Regions from separate parts of the Lelliottia nimipressuralis genome, predicted to be linked through region 2. Evidence: predicted binding sites of a transcription regulator. Region 2 holds the regulator's gene; each other region holds the start of a gene.

Region 1 (5,481 bases), 1.7 Mb from region 2:
CACTGGGTTTCCCCATTCGGGTATCGCCGGGTCAAAGGTTCATATCACCTCGCCGACGCTTATCGCAGATTAGCACGCCCTTCATCGCCTCTGACTGCCAGGGCATCCACCGTGTACGCTTAGTCGCTTAACCTCACAACCCGAAGATGTTTCGTAAAACACCCTCGTGTCGCGAAAATTTGAGAGACTCGAACACACCGTCATCCTGTTCTTATTACGGAGAACAGACGCAGCGTGTCGTTTCAATTTTCAGCTTGATCCAGATTTTTAAAGAGCAAAACTTCTTAATGCACTCGAAAGTACATTCAGAAGTTCATCATTCATCAGACAATCTGTGTGGACACTACAAAGGCAGGTTCTTTCAGGTAAGGAGGTGATCCAACCGCAGGTTCCCCTACGGTTACCTTGTTACGACTTCACCCCAGTCATGAATCACAAAGTGGTAAGCGCCCTCCCGAAGGTTAAGCTACCTACTTCTTTTGCAACCCACTCCCATGGTGTGACGGGCGGTGTGTACAAGGCCCGGGAACGTATTCACCGTAGCATTCTGATCTACGATTACTAGCGATTCCGACTTCATGGAGTCGAGTTGCAGACTCCAATCCGGACTACGACGTACTTTATGAGGTCCGCTTGCTCTCGCGAGGTCGCTTCTCTTTGTATACGCCATTGTAGCACGTGTGTAGCCCTACTCGTAAGGGCCATGATGACTTGACGTCATCCCCACCTTCCTCCAGTTTATCACTGGCAGTCTCCTTTGAGTTCCCGGCCGGACCGCTGGCAACAAAGGATAAGGGTTGCGCTCGTTGCGGGACTTAACCCAACATTTCACAACACGAGCTGACGACAGCCATGCAGCACCTGTCTCACGGTTCCCGAAGGCACTAAAGCATCTCTGCTAAATTCCGTGGATGTCAAGAGTAGGTAAGGTTCTTCGCGTTGCATCGAATTAAACCACATGCTCCACCGCTTGTGCGGGCCCCCGTCAATTCATTTGAGTTTTAACCTTGCGGCCGTACTCCCCAGGCGGTCGACTTAACGCGTTAGCTCCGGAAGCCACTCCTCAAGGGAACAACCTCCAAGTCGACATCGTTTACGGCGTGGACTACCAGGGTATCTAATCCTGTTTGCTCCCCACGCTTTCGCACCTGAGCGTCAGTCTTTGTCCAGGGGGCCGCCTTCGCCACCGGTATTCCTCCAGATCTCTACGCATTTCACCGCTACACCTGGAATTCTACCCCCCTCTACAAGACTCTAGCCTGCCAGTTTCGAATGCAGTTCCCAGGTTGAGCCCGGGGATTTCACATCCGACTTGACAGACCGCCTGCGTGCGCTTTACGCCCAGTAATTCCGATTAACGCTTGCACCCTCCGTATTACCGCGGCTGCTGGCACGGAGTTAGCCGGTGCTTCTTCTGCGAGTAACGTCAATCACTGTGGTTATTAACCACAATGCCTTCCTCCTCGCTGAAAGTACTTTACAACCCGAAGGCCTTCTTCATACACGCGGCATGGCTGCATCAGGCTTGCGCCCATTGTGCAATATTCCCCACTGCTGCCTCCCGTAGGAGTCTGGACCGTGTCTCAGTTCCAGTGTGGCTGGTCATCCTCTCAGACCAGCTAGGGATCGTCGCCTAGGTGAGCCGTTACCCCACCTACTAGCTAATCCCATCTGGGCACATCTGATGGCAAGAGGCCCGAAGGTCCCCCTCTTTGGTCTTGCGACGTTATGCGGTATTAGCTACCGTTTCCAGTAGTTATCCCCCTCCATCAGGCAGTTTCCCAGACATTACTCACCCGTCCGCCGCTCGTCACCCGAGAGCAAGCTCTCTGTGCTACCGCTCGACTTGCATGTGTTAGGCCTGCCGCCAGCGTTCAATCTGAGCCATGATCAAACTCTTCAATTTAAGTTTGATGCTCGTGAATTAAACTTCGTAATGAATTACGTATGTTCACTCAGAGACTTTGGTATTCATTTAGCGTCTTGCGACGTTAGAATCCATGTCACTTTGAGTGCCCACACAGATTGTCTGATAAATTGTTAAAGAGCAGTGCAACGCGGCTTTCGCTCACCGTTGCGAGGTGGCGTATATTACGCTTTCCTCTTTCAGAGTCAACCCTGAATTTCAGGATTTTTTCTCTTCAACCGAACCGGCTGTTTGTGTGAAGTGATTCACATCTGCCGTGTCGATGGAGGCGCATTATAGGGAGTTCTCGTCAGCCCGCAACTGCTAAATGACAGAAAAATGACTGACTGCTGCATTCCACAGCAAAACCCCGCCTTATACCCTTTTGCACACAGACTTATCCACAACCCGACGAAAATTTGAAAATTCGCGAGCGTTGCGCAAACGTTTTCGTTAAAATGTACGCGCCATGCAAGGATGCCCTGTCAGGTGTGTTAGATGAGTTTTTTAAAGGAAAATTCATCTAACGCTCTCTGTAATCGTGAAATCCAGGGGATTTACCATGCAACAACGTCGTCCAGTCCGCCGCGCTCTGCTCAGTGTTTCTGATAAAGCCGGTATCGTCGAATTCGCTCAGGCACTTTCTGCACGCGGTGTAGAGCTGCTGTCCACTGGCGGAACCGCTCGCCTGTTAGCAGATAAAGGTCTGCCGGTAACCGAAGTATCCGATTACACCGGATTCCCGGAAATGATGGATGGACGTGTAAAGACCCTGCATCCAAAAGTGCATGGCGGCATTCTCGGTCGTCGCGGTCAGGATGACAGCATCATGGATCAACACGGGATTGCGCCGATCGATATGGTGGTTGTTAATCTCTATCCTTTCGCCCAGACCGTTGCCCGCGAAAACTGCTCTCTGGAAGATGCGGTCGAGAATATCGACATCGGCGGGCCAACCATGGTGCGCTCCGCCGCGAAGAACCATAAAGATGTGGCTATCGTGGTAAAGAGCAGCGACTACAACACCATCATTAACGAGATGGATGCCAATGAAGGCTCCCTGACGCTGGAAACCCGTTTCGACCTCGCCATCAAAGCGTTCGAACACACCGCTGCTTACGACAGCATGATCGCCAACTACTTCGGTAGTCTTGTTCCGGCCTATCACGGTGAAAGCAAAGAGCCTGCTGGCCGCTTCCCGCGCACCCTGAATCTGAACTTCATTAAGAAGCAAGATATGCGTTACGGCGAGAACAGCCATCAGAACGCAGCCTTCTATATAGAAGAAGAGATCAAAGAAGCTTCCGTTGCCACTGCTCAGCAGGTTCAGGGCAAAGCGCTTTCCTATAACAACATCGCCGATACCGACGCGGCGCTGGAGTGCGTGAAAGAGTTTAACGAACCGGCCTGTGTGATCGTCAAACACGCGAACCCGTGCGGCGTCGCCGTAAGTACTTCCATTCTGGAAGCTTACAATCGCGCGTACAAAACCGACCCAACCTCCGCTTTCGGCGGCATTATTGCTTTCAACCGCGAACTGGATGCGGAAACGGCACAGGCGATCATCTCCCGCCAGTTCGTTGAAGTGATCATCGCTCCTTCCGCGACTGAAGAAGCCCTGAAGATCACCGCCGCTAAGCAGAACGTCCGCGTGCTGGTCTGCGGCCAGTGGGCTGAGCGCGTACCGGCTCTGGATTTCAAACGTGTTAACGGCGGCCTGCTGGTTCAGGATCGCGATCTGGGCATGGTCACCGCTGGCGATCTGCGTGTGGTCAGCAAACGCCAGCCGACCGAGCAGGAACTGCGTGATGCGCTCTTCTGCTGGAAAGTGGCGAAATTCGTTAAATCCAACGCCATTGTCTATTCCAAAGAGAACATGACCATCGGCATTGGCGCAGGCCAGATGAGCCGTGTTTACTCCGCGAAAATCGCCGGTATCAAAGCCAGCGATGAAGGGCTGGAAGTGAAAGGCTCCGCCATGGCCTCTGACGCCTTCTTCCCGTTCCGCGACGGTATTGATGCCGCAGCGGCGGCTGGCGTTACCTGTGTCATTCAGCCGGGCGGCTCAATCCGTGATGACGAAGTGATTGCTGCTGCCGACGAACACGGTATCGCAATGATCTTCACCGACATGCGTCACTTCCGCCATTAATCTCCGGAGCAGACAATGAAAGTATTAGTGATTGGTAACGGTGGGCGCGAGCACGCCCTGGCGTGGAAAGCGGCACAGTCGCCTCTGGTTGAAACCGTCTTCGTGGCACCGGGTAATGCCGGTACCGCGCTGGAACCTGCCCTGCAGAACGTCGCAATCGGCGTGACCGATATTCCGGCGCTGCTGAACTTCGCCCTGAATGAGAAAATCGATCTGACCATCGTCGGTCCGGAAGCACCGCTGGTGATTGGCGTGGTAGATGCGTTCCGCGCAGCGGGCCTGAAAATCTTCGGCCCAACGGAGGGCGCAGCGCAGCTTGAGGGTTCTAAAGCCTTCACTAAAGATTTCCTTGCGCGTCACAAAATCCCGACCGGTGAGTATCAGAATTTCACCGAAGTGGAGCCTGCGCTGGCGTATCTGCGCGAAAAAGGCGCTCCGATTGTCATCAAGGCCGACGGTCTGGCTGCCGGTAAAGGCGTGATCGTGGCGATGACCCTCGAAGAAGCCGAAGCGGCCGTTCAGGATATGCTGGCAGGTAACGCTTTCGGCGACGCTGGGCACCGCATCGTGATCGAAGAGTTCCTCGACGGCGAAGAGGCGAGCTTTATCGTGATGGTCGATGGCGAGCATGTCCTGCCGATGGCCACCAGCCAGGATCACAAACGTGTGGGTGATGGCGATACCGGTCCGAACACCGGCGGCATGGGCGCTTACTCTCCGGCGCCGGTGGTGACTGACGAAGTCCACCAGCGCACGATGGATCGCATCATCTGGCCTACCGTGAAAGGCATGGCCGCCGAAGGCAACACGTACACCGGTTTCCTGTATGCCGGGCTGATGATCGACAAGCAGGGCAACCCAAAAGTTATCGAGTTCAACTGCCGCTTTGGCGATCCGGAAACGCAGCCGATCATGCTGCGCATGAAATCCGATCTGGTGGAACTGTGCCTGGCCGCCTGCGAAGGTAAGCTGGATGAGAAAACGTCCGAGTGGGATACGCGTGCCTCTTTGGGCGTCGTGATCGCTGCCGGGGGGTATCCGGGCAACTACAACAATGGCGATGAGATCCACGGTTTACCGCTGGAAGAGGTCGACGGCGGTAAAGTGTTCCATGCTGGCACCAAACTGGCAGAAGACGATCGCGTGTTAACTAACGGGGGCCGCGTATTGTGCGCCACCGCGCTGGGTAACACCGTGGCCGACGCGCAGAAACGCGCTTACGCGCTGATGAAGGATATCCACTGGAACGGCAGCTTTAGCCGTGGTGATATTGGTTATCGTGCGATTGCCCGCGAGCAAGAACAGTAACAACTATTCGCCCTCTCCGTCCGGAGGGGGCACTGATATCAGAAATTCTTTTCCGTCGGCTGCCACGTGCAGAAATCTTCGTTTGCCACCAGCAGCAGCTGTGACCCTTCTGGCG
Region 2 (5,481 bases):
GTTAGCAGCCTAATGACTGAAATGTAACATAATTGCTCGCGCGATTACGCCTGCGACGATTTCGCCTCTGCAGTGTCCTCTGTCAGCGTCTTCATAGAGGCCTGCATGCGATAACCCAGCGCGGCGAGAACCACGGTAGCCAGCATCACGCTGGTCGTGGTCATTAGCGGCGTAGCGATTAACGCAGAGACAATCAGGCTTGCGAGGAAGCACAGACCGAGCTGCAGGGTGTTTTGCAGCGCCGCCGCACGGCCCGTTGCATGAGGGAACGGGCGCAAAGCCTGAGCCACCACAATCGGGTAAATCGCGCCGTTTGCCACGGCCATCACACAGAACGGGATCAGAATTTCAGTCAGCCCGACGTGTGGAATAAAGCCAACCGCCCAGGTACCGATGACGCTTACGGCGAACAGCACCAGCAGCCATGGCAGCATCTGCTGTCCCTGCCATTTTTGCAGCGCGGCGCGGCAGCCGTAGCCCCCCACCAGGAACGCGATGGTCTGTGGAACATAGCTCAGGCCGATCACCGCCGGGCTGTAGCCCATATCATGCAGAATAAACGGCGAACCGGTCAGCCACGCAAAGAAGCTGGCGGAACAGGCGGCGTAGACCAGCACGTTGCCGCGATACGCGCGTGAACGCAGCAGCGACAGGAAAGTGACGCGATTATCGTGGTTTTCAGCCGGTTTCGGCTGGGCAGGTTTTAGCGTGAAGGCCGGTAACATCAGCACCAGCGTGATGATAAACAGGGTGGCGAAAATCGCCTGCCAGTCAAAATGCACCAGGATCCAGCTACCGAGCAGGGGAGCCAGCGCCGGAGAAAGCCCGACCAGCGGCATAATAGTGGCAAAAATGCGGTTCACGCGAGACGCGGGATAATAGTCCGTCACCAGCGCCTGCCAGGTGACAGCTGCGGCACACACACCGAATGCCTGGATAAATCGCAGCACCAGCAGCCAGGTGGCATCACGCACCCACAGCATCCCCAGGCAGCCGACGGCGAAAATCGCCAGACCGAGGAGCAGAATCGGTTTGCGACCGTAACGGTCAGAGAGCGGGCCCCATAACAGCTGTGCGAAGGCAAAACCGGCGAGGAACAGGCTCAGGCTGGCGCTGATGGCGGCGGCAGGGGTCTGTAAATCGGCCTGCATCGCGGCAAACGCGGGCAGGTACATGTCGGTCGCCAAAAAGCCCAGCACGCTTAAACCGCCGAGCCAGACCAGGAATCCTTTGTTGGGTTGCATTGTTTTTTATTTCCTAAAGAGGGCAGGTAATCACTGGCGCAAAGTGTAGGGAGTGCAAACTGCCTTGTGAAACGCTAATATTTGGTGATTGCATTCAAAAATTTTGCAGGCAGAAAATGTGGTCAGAATATTCGTTAGAAGTGGTGGATGCGGTCGCGCGTAACGGCAGCTTTAGTGGCGCGGCCCAGGAACTCCATCGCGTCCCCTCTGCGGTGAGCTATACGGTGCGTCAGCTTGAAGAGTGGCTGGCGGTTCCGCTGTTCGAGCGCCGTCACCGCGACGTTGTTCTGACGCCAGCGGGCGTCTGGTTTTTGAAAGAAGGACGATCTGTTATCAAAAAAATGATGATCACCCGCGAGCAGTGCCAGCAGATTGCGAACGGCTGGCGCGGGCATCTCGCCATTGCGGTGGATAACATCGTCAAACCCGAACGCACCCGACAGATGGTGGTCGATTTCTATCGCCACTTCTCTGATGTGGAGCTGCGCGTCTCGCAGGAGGTGTTCAACGGCGTGTGGGATGCGCTCTCTGACGGCAGGGTGGAGATGGCGATCGGCGCGACTCAGGCGATCCCTGTGGGTGGTCGCTATGCATTTCGCGATATGGGAGCCCTGAGCTGGACCTGCGTTGTCGCCCGCGATCATCCTCTGGCCGCCATTGCAGGCCCGTTGAGCGATGATACGTTGCGCAACTGGCCGTCACTGGTGCTGGAAGATACCTCACGATCGCTGCCAAAACGGATTACCTGGTTACTGGATAACCAACGCCGTGTGGTCGCCCCGGATTGGGAAACGTCGGCGACCTGTCTTTCTGCGGGGCTGTGCGTGGGAATGGTGCCGGCGCATTTTGCACGTCCACGCATCGATCGCGGTGAATGGGTGGCTCTGACGCTGGAAAACCCGTTCCCGGATGCGGCCTGTTGCCTGACGTGGCAGCAAAACGATATGTCACCGGCGCTGGCGTGGCTGCTGGATTATCTGGGAGACAGCGAAACGCTGAACAGAGAGTGGCTGAGGGAGCCGGAATAACCGGCCCCTCGGGGGATTAACGGCGGTAGTCGCGGAACGGACCGTCGGCCACGGAGCGGCGTTCAATCAGGCGCGGGTGGACTTCAATCGACTGCGACTCTTCACGCTTGCTGACGATGCGGTCCAACAACATATTGAAGGCCGTTTCGCCCAGCGAGTCTTTCGGCTGGTGAATGGTCGTCAGCGCCGGGGTGAAGTAGCGTGCGTTGCGCACGTTATCGTACCCGATCACGGAAATGTCCTGCGGCACGCGCAAACCCAGCTCATCGGCTGCGCAAAGGGCGCCCATCGCCATGATGTCACCCCCGATAAAGACTGCGGTAGGGCGGTGCGACTGGGAGACGATCTGCTGCATCGCGCGGTAGCCGGACTCCGGCTCGAAGTCGCCCTGCACGATCCAGTTTTCTGGCACCGTAATTAGCGCTTCTTCCATCGCTTTCATGAACCCTGCCAGACGGCCTGCGCCGGTGTTGCGCTCCAGCGGACCCGGAATGACGCCGATTTCGCGGTGACCGCGCTCAATCAAGTAGCGACCTGCCATGTAGCCGCCTTCAAAGGCGTTATCGTTGACGGAATCGGTAAAATCAGCGCGGGTATCACCCCAGTCCATCACCACCATCGGAATGTGGCGATACTCTTCAAGCATGGAGAGTACGGACTCCGGGTATTCAGAACACATTACCAGCAGGCCATCAACGCGCTTTTGCGCCATCATCGACAGGTAAGCGCGCTGTTTCTCCTGGCTGTTCCAGGCGTTGCCGAGAATCAGGGTGTAGCCCTTCTGGAAACAGTTTTTCTCAACCGCTTCGATGATCTCCGCAAAATAGGCGGCTTCGCTGCTGGTCGCCAGCAGGCCGATCGATTTGGTGTGGTTCACCTTCAGGCTACGCGCCACGGCACTTGGGGAGTAGTGCAGCTCTTTGATGGCGGCCCATACGGCGTTGCGCGTCTCTTCCGCAACGAAACGCGTTTTGTTAATTACATGTGATACGGTTGTAGTGGAAACGTTTGCGCGTTTCGCCACATCTTTAATTGTTGCCATTACATGTCACTCCAGACCATATCTTAAACTCCTGAAATACTTAAAGGTAAACGTTTGCCTTCTCTCACCCTTATCTCGCAATGTGAATTGCGATACGCCGGGAAAACGACTCAGAACGTCAGGAGGGGGTCAGTGGCCGGTACGCTTATAAATTTAGCGTGGAATTTTGTCTTATCTTGATGAAAAGGGGAAGAGCAAAAACGGTTATCAGCCTAAATCCAGGAAGATTTTTGGGGTAAACTGTGTAAAAATGAGCAAGCTCACTTTTCGTGGGGTGATTAAAAGGAGAAAAATTGATGAGTACCGATCTGAAGTTTTCGCTGACGACAACCATTATTGTTCTGGCTCTGATTGTCGCTGCGGGTCTGACCGCTGCGCTGCACTGATTCAAGCGGGGGAGAGTTCTCTCCCTCATCTCCTGCCTGTTCCCTGATTGTTACCCGCACGGCAAAAATCTTTTGCTAATTTGTTAACTTCTCATTTTTTGTGATTGATGTCATGCTTTTGACATCTTAGTCCCGTGTCGCGCGACGACACGGCATCCGTAGTTAATCAATGAAAATCAATTTTCCCCTGCTTGCCCTGGCGATTGGCGCTTTTGGCATCGGCACCACCGAGTTTTCCCCGATGGGACTGTTGCCGGTTATCGCAAAAGGGGTAGATGTCTCTATTCCCGCCGCAGGTATGCTGATCAGCGCCTACGCCATTGGCGTGATGATTGGTGCGCCGCTCATGACGCTGCTGTTGTCGCATCGTGCCCGTCGCAATGCGCTGATCTTCCTGATGGCGATTTTTACCCTCGGTAACGTGCTCTCGGCGCTGTCACCGGATTACACCACGCTGCTGCTGTCACGCATTCTGACCAGCCTGAACCACGGCGCGTTCTTTGGCTTAGGCTCTGTGGTGGCGGCGAGCGTGGTGCCAAAACACAAACAGGCCAGCGCGGTGGCAACCATGTTTATGGGGCTAACCATCGCCAATATTGGCGGTGTACCGGCGGCGACCTGGCTTGGTGAAGTCATTGGCTGGCGGATGTCGTTTATGGCAACCGCAGGGCTGGGCGTAGTGGCGATGATTGCACTGTTCTTCTCGCTTCCGAAAGGCGAGGCGGGCGAGCGCCCGGACGTGCGTAAAGAGCTGTCGGTGCTGGTTCGTCCACAGGTGTTGTCTGCTCTGTTAACCACGGTGCTCGGGGCGGGCGCGATGTTTACGCTCTACACCTACATTTCACCGGTACTGCACGATATCACTCACGCCACACCGCTGTTCGTGACGGCGATGCTGGTGCTGATTGGCGTCGGTTTCTCTTTGGGCAACTATCTCGGCGGTAAACTGGCGGATCGCTCGGTCACCGGGACGCTGAAAGGCTTCTTAACGCTGCTGATTGTGATTATGCTCGCGATTCCCTGGCTTGCGCGCAACGAGTTTGGGGCGGCCATTGCGATGGTGGTGTGGGGCGCTGCAACCTTTGCCGTGGTTCCGCCATTGCAGATGCGCGTCATGCGTGTGGCGCACGAAGCGCCGGGCCTGTCTTCTTCCGTGAATATCGGTGCGTTTAATCTCGGGAATGCGCTGGGTGCGGCAGCGGGTGGGGCGGTGATTTCAGGCGGGCTGGGATACGCTTTTGTACCGGTGATGGGGGCGATTATAGCGGCGCTCGGTCTGCTGCTGGTCCTGACATCGGGCCGTAAACAGCCGGAACCTGTTCGCGTCACAGAGTAATCAAAAAACGCAGAAGGGCTGCCCCTTCTGCGTCTCATTTACGCCGCGAAGTTCTTCGCCACAAATTCCCAGTTAACCAGCGCCCAGAAGTGCTCAAGGTAGTTCGGGCGAGCGTTACGGTAGTCGATATAATACGCGTGTTCCCACACATCAACGGTCATCAGCGGTTTCGCGCTGGTGGTCAGTGGGGTTCCCGCGTTTGACGTTGAGACGATAGCCAGTTTACCGTCAGCCTCTTTAACCAGCCACGTCCAGCCAGAGCCGAAGTTCTTAATTGCTGCGTCAGTAAACTTCGCTTTGAAATCCGCAAAGCTGCCGAAGGCGGCGTTAATGGCAGCCGCCAGTTCACCGGTCGGTTCGCCACCGGCGTTCGGTGCCAGGCAGTGCCAGTAAAACGTGTGGTTCCAGACCTGAGCAGCGTTGTTGAACACACCGCCGTCAGAAC
Region 3 (5,481 bases), 350 kb from region 2:
TGAACGTCTCACCGGCGCAGCGCGCAGGCGTGCTGGCCCTGAATATTCAGCGTTTACGCCTGCTTCCAGGAACCCTTTCCACCGGAATTATGGTGAACATACCGGCCTATTCGCTGGTTTATTATCAGAATGGCAGTGAAGTGCTGGCCTCCAGAGTCATTGTCGGACGACCGGATCGTAAAACGCCGATGATGAGCAGCGCGCTAAACAACGTGGTGGTGAATCCGCCGTGGAACGTCCCACCGACGCTTGCGCGCAAAGATATTCTACCGAAGTTGTGGAATGACCCGGGTTATCTCGAACGCCACGGTTATACGGTGATGCGCGGCTGGAACAGCAATCAGGCGATTGACCCATATCAGGTCGACTGGTCGACGATTACGGCGTCAAATCTGCCATTCCGTTTCCAGCAGGCTCCGGGTGAGCGTAACTCGCTTGGCCGCTATAAATTTAATATGCCAAGTTCCGATGCAATCTATCTGCACGACACGCCCAACCACAACCTGTTCCAGAAAGATACGCGCGCGCTCAGTTCCGGCTGTGTTCGCGTCAATAAAGCCTCCGAACTGGCGAATATGCTGTTGGGTGATGCAGGCTGGAACAACACGCGGATATCTGATGCGCTGAAAGAAGGGAATACGCGCTACGTGAATATTCGACAAAACATTCCGGTCAATCTTTACTATCTGACGGCGTTTGTTGGTGCTGATGGACGTACCCAATATCGTACAGATATTTACAATTACGATCTCACCGCGCGATCTGGCGCACAAATTTTGCCAAAAGCCGAACAATTAATCAGGTAAATGAAGTAGTTCGGGAAAAATGATTGTCGTAAGTTATGGTAGAGAAGGGGCTATATCGCTGTAAGCCCCGTATCTACTGGGGTTGGGTGCCTTGACGTTGGCTGTTCTGGCGGTTATGGTGCCCTTCGTGCGCTAAGCATATTTACGATAACATTGACCTGTAGACCTGATTATCATGGACAAATTTGACGCTAATCGCCGCAAGCTGCTGGCGTTAGGTGGTGTTGCGCTGGGCGCAGCGGCCATCTTACCGACGCCAGCATTTGCCACCCTCTCGACACCACGTCCGCGTATTTTAACGCTCAACAATCTTCACACGGGTGAGACGTTAAAAGCGGAGTTTTTCGATGGCAGAGGCTATATTCAGGATGAATTAGCAAGACTCAACCATTTTTTCCGTGATTACCGCGCGAATAAAATAAAAGCCATCGACCCAGGATTATTTGATCAGCTTTTCCGCCTCCAGGGCCTGCTCGGAACCCGCAAGCCGGTGCAACTCGTTTCCGGTTATCGCTCTATTGATACCAATAACGAACTGCGCGCCCATAGCCGTGGGGTAGCCAAAAAAAGCTATCACACTAAAGGACAGGCGATGGACTTTCATATTGAAGGCGTTTCATTAGCCAATATTCGCAAAGCTGCGTTATCTATGCGCGCAGGTGGTGTAGGATATTATCCACGTAGCAACTTTGTGCATATTGATACCGGGCCAACACGGCACTGGTAATAATGAAGGAGCAGTATGAACTATCGTATTATTCCGGTGACTGCGTTCGCCCAGAACTGTTCATTAATCTGGTGTGAACAAACCAAACTGGCCGCGCTTGTCGATCCCGGCGGAGATGCTGAGAAGATCAAGCAGGAAGTCGACGCGTCCGGCGTGACGCTGATGCAGATTTTGCTGACCCATGGTCACCTCGACCATGTGGGGGCTGCGGCAGAGCTGGCACAACATTACGGTGTGCCAGTCATTGGACCGGAAAAAGAAGATGAGTTCTGGCTGCAGGGCTTGCCTGCCCAAAGCCGTATGTTTGGTCTCGATGAGTGTCAGCCTCTGACGCCCGATCGCTGGCTGAATGAAGGCGAGAGCGTTAACGTCGGAAACGTGACGCTACAGGTGTTGCATTGCCCGGGCCATACGCCGGGGCACATCGTCTTCTTTGACGATCAATCGCGTTTGCTCGTCTCGGGTGACGTGATTTTCAAAGGCGGCGTAGGACGTAGCGACTTCCCGCGCGGCGACCACGGTCAGTTGATTCAGTCGATTAAACAGAAGTTATTGCCGTTAGGTGATGATGTGACGTTTATTCCAGGCCATGGCCCACTGTCGACGCTAGGATATGAGCGGGTGCACAACCCGTTCCTGCAGGATGAAATGCCTGTCTGGTAAACCCCATTAAAAAAGCCTGCTATAAGCAGGCTTTTTTGTCACTACAAGTACCGATTTTACAGTACAGCGACAATCGCTTCGCACAGCGGTGCCATGTTGTCTGGCGTCATTCCCGCGACGTTCACACGTCCAGAAGCGACAGCATACACACCAAACTCTTCGCGCAGACGCAGAACCTGTTCTTTGGTCAGGCCGCTAAACGAGAACATACCGTTCTGTTTGATGATGAAGCTGAAGTCACGATCCGCCCCTTTTTCTGCCAGCGTGTTCACAAACAGCAGACGCATGCGCTGGATGCGTTGACGCATGTCGTTCAGCTCTTGCTCCCAGATGGCGCGCAGGGCGTCATTGCTGAGGATGGTCGCTACGACAGACGCACCGTGTGCCGGTGGGTTGGAGTAGTTAGCACGAATCACCGATTTCATCTGGCTGAACGCACGATCAACGGTTTGCTCATCGGCAGCCACCAGCGTACAGGCGCCTACACGCTCATTGTACAGACCAAAGTTCTTGGAATAGGAGCTGGCGACGATCAGTTCCTGATGAACAGCAGCAAAGGCGCGCAGGCCCTCTGCATCTTCTTCCAGACCGCGAGCAAAGCCCTGGTAGGCGAAGTCGAAGAGCGGCAGCCAGCCCTTTTCTACAGACAGTTTTGCCAGCTGTTCCCACTGTTCCAGCGTCGGATCGATACCGGTTGGGTTGTGGCAGCAGCCATGGAACAGCACCACGTCACCCGCCTGTGCTTCGTTCAGGCTGGAGAGCAGGCCGTCAAAGTCGAGCGTATGGTTTGCCGCGTCATAATATGCATATTCACGCACTTCCAGCCCCGCAGAGTTAAACACGCTCTTGTGGTTCGGCCAGCTTGGGTTGCTCACCCAAACGCGCTTCACAGCGGTGTTTTTCGCGAGGAAATCCGCCGCGACGCGTAATGCGCCGGTACCGCCTGGCGTCTGGGCTGTGCGGGCACGCTTATCGCTAACAATCGTGCTGCCTTTTCCAAACAGCAGCTCCTGAGTGCAGCGACCAAATTCCGGGATACCGTCGATACCGAGGTAGTTTTTGGTGTTTTCGTTTTCCAGCAGATACTGCTCAGCTTTTTTAACGCTGGTCAGGACCGGAGTCTTGCCGGTTTCATCTTTATAGACACCAATACCCAGGTTGATTTTTCCAGGGCGGTCATCGGCACGAAACAGATCGGCCAGGCCCAGAATAGGGTCGGCAGGGGCGGCGGTAATGTTCTCAAACATGACGAGGTTCCATTGTGATTACAGAAGTGAAATCCGCTATCAGGTTAACGGTAGATTTACAAAATGCCAACCGTTTGCGACGAAAAGCGTGCGCCTTTTCAAAAGTCGCTACTTTTTACTTTCAGCCATAAAAAAAACAGGACCGAAGTCCTGTTTTTAAGGCATTTAGCAGAGAGGGCTGCTTATTAGAACTGGTAAACGATACCAACACCAGCCTGGTCGTCGGTAGACAGACTCACCGCACGGGTGTAGCTGTTATCGTCCAGCAGGTTGAAGCGGTAAGCCGCGTATACGTTCATGTTCTTGTTGAAGTAGTACCAGGTACCCAGCTCAATATATTTAACCAGGTCAGCGTCGCCACCAGCGAAGCCGTTACGGTCGCTCAGGTTTTTACCTTTAGACTGTACGTAGCCCAGGGATGGACGCAGGCCGAAGTCGAACTGATACTGTACTACTGCTTCAATGTTCTGAGTTTTGTTTGCGAATTCGTCGTCGTTTTCGCGGGTCATGTTACGGGATTCGCCGTACATAACAGATGCGTACAGGTTGTTCGCATCGTATTTAACAGAAGTTGCCCAACCTTCAGCGCGTTTACCTTTGCCGTCAGCAGACTGATCAGAAGAGCGGTCAGAGTTGGTGTACGCTGCAGTTACGTTGAAGCCTTCAGCGAAGTCATAACCCAGAGAGTAGCTGCCGCCGTCGCCGTTCTGACGAGCTGGGGTGTGACCAGATTCGTTTTTACCCTGGTATTGCAGACCCAGGTTCAGACCGTCAACCAGACCGAAGAAGTTGGAGTTACGGTAAGTTGCCAGACCGGTGCTACGGCCAGTCATGAAGTTGTCTGTTGCTGCCAGGGAGTCGCCACCCCAGATAACGAACATATCGGTAGATGCCAGTGCATCGTAGAACGCACCGTAGTTACGGCCGTAATCGAATGAACCGTAGTCGCCGCCTTTCAGACCAGCGAATGCCAGACGGGTTTTAGTACCCTGAGCGCCTTCCTGTGCGGAAGCATCCATGTTGTATTCCCACTGACCGTAACCGGTCAGCTGGTCATTAACCTGGGTTTCACCTTTGAAGCCGATACGGGCATAGGTGGTGTCATTGTTGTTAGAGTCACCGTTGGTAGTCCACTGGTGTTCACCTACAGCCTTACCGTAGAAGTCCAGTTTGTTGCCGTTTTTGTTATAGATTTCTGCAGCGTTTGCTGCACCGGCTACCAGCAGGGCAGGGATAACCACTGCCAGGATATTGCGCTTCATCATTATTTATTACCCTCATTGGTTTTTTTATGACACTCGCCACTGCCCACAATAAATTCTGTCAATAAATATTTCCGGAACTATTGATGAGAGTTTGGTGTCTTTATGTATCTGACAGGCATCTTTCCATTCATATAACCGTTTCGCTAGCCTGAAAGTGCTACAAAGATAAAGATTGAGTAACAAAAAGAAATTATGTGTAACCAAGTGTGTATTATTCGGAACTTTGTGAAGCACCTCAAATTTCGGAACTGATTGCTGAATAAAAACACTAACCCATTCCTATATATATGAATTGCTTATATTTAATTTTGATAAAGGCTTTTCGTATCAACAGAAGTTAAACAATGCACTTTTTCTTATTGTATACATTAGCCATCCAGAGGGCTGTGTAAGTGGGTATTTTTTGTGCTAAAGCACGCAAAGGTAATAAGGCGCAATAAGAATGTGGTTTATTTTTTGTTCGTAGATATTTCATGGAAATAAAACGTAACAGGTGGAATATTTGGCGGGGTTGCACTTTGAAGATACTGACTTTCAACTGACATAAACTGACAGTACAGAATAAAATAACGGCCAGCAGTTGCTGGCCGTTATTAATTATGAGGATTAGAAACTGGCGTTACGCGGAGTACGTGGGAATGGAATCACGTCACGCACGTTCTGAACGCCGGTGACGTATGCAATCAGACGTTCAAAGCCCAGACCGAAGCCTGAGTGTGGCACGGTGCCGTAACGGCGCAGGTCGCGATACCAGCTGTAATCCGCTGGATTAA

What was found. The regulator PurR, encoded in region 2, represses purine synthesis genes. The targets are predictions, from matches to a motif close to CANGCAAACGTTTGCNTG.
Region 1: a site for PurR is predicted at 2,344-2,361, ahead of purH (bifunctional phosphoribosylaminoimidazolecarboxamide formyltransferase/IMP cyclohydrolase). Genes of this name have one in related genera too.
Region 3: a site for PurR is predicted at 3,507-3,524, ahead of ACB496_RS07445 (amino acid aminotransferase). Genes of this name have one in related genera too.

Annotation. Positions count from the first base shown of each region.
Region 1 covers NZ_CP167172.1:230,657-236,137, reverse strand. The annotation lists rRNA gene ACB496_RS01115 (23S ribosomal RNA) at 1-133, opposite strand, end outside; rRNA gene ACB496_RS01110 (16S ribosomal RNA) at 367-1,906, opposite strand; gene purH (bifunctional phosphoribosylaminoimidazolecarboxamide formyltransferase/IMP cyclohydrolase) at 2,469-4,058, shown strand; gene purD (phosphoribosylamine--glycine ligase) at 4,074-5,366, shown strand; gene ACB496_RS01095 (DUF1481 domain-containing protein) at 5,405-5,481, opposite strand, start outside.
Region 2 covers NZ_CP167172.1:1,961,682-1,967,162, forward strand. The annotation lists gene punC (purine nucleoside transporter PunC) at 45-1,244, opposite strand; gene punR (DNA-binding transcriptional activator PunR) at 1,361-2,272, shown strand; gene purR (HTH-type transcriptional repressor PurR) at 2,289-3,314, opposite strand; gene ACB496_RS09215 (YnhF family membrane protein) at 3,611-3,700, shown strand; gene ACB496_RS09220 (MFS transporter) at 3,870-5,036, shown strand; gene sodB (superoxide dismutase [Fe]) at 5,075-5,481, opposite strand, start outside.
Region 3 covers NZ_CP167172.1:1,610,763-1,616,243, forward strand. The annotation lists gene ldtD (L,D-transpeptidase) at 1-806, shown strand, start outside; gene ACB496_RS07435 (YcbK family protein) at 982-1,533, shown strand; gene ACB496_RS07440 (MBL fold metallo-hydrolase) at 1,549-2,196, shown strand; gene ACB496_RS07445 (amino acid aminotransferase) at 2,253-3,443, opposite strand; gene ACB496_RS07450 (porin) at 3,629-4,708, opposite strand; gene asnS (asparagine--tRNA ligase) at 5,315-5,481, opposite strand, start outside.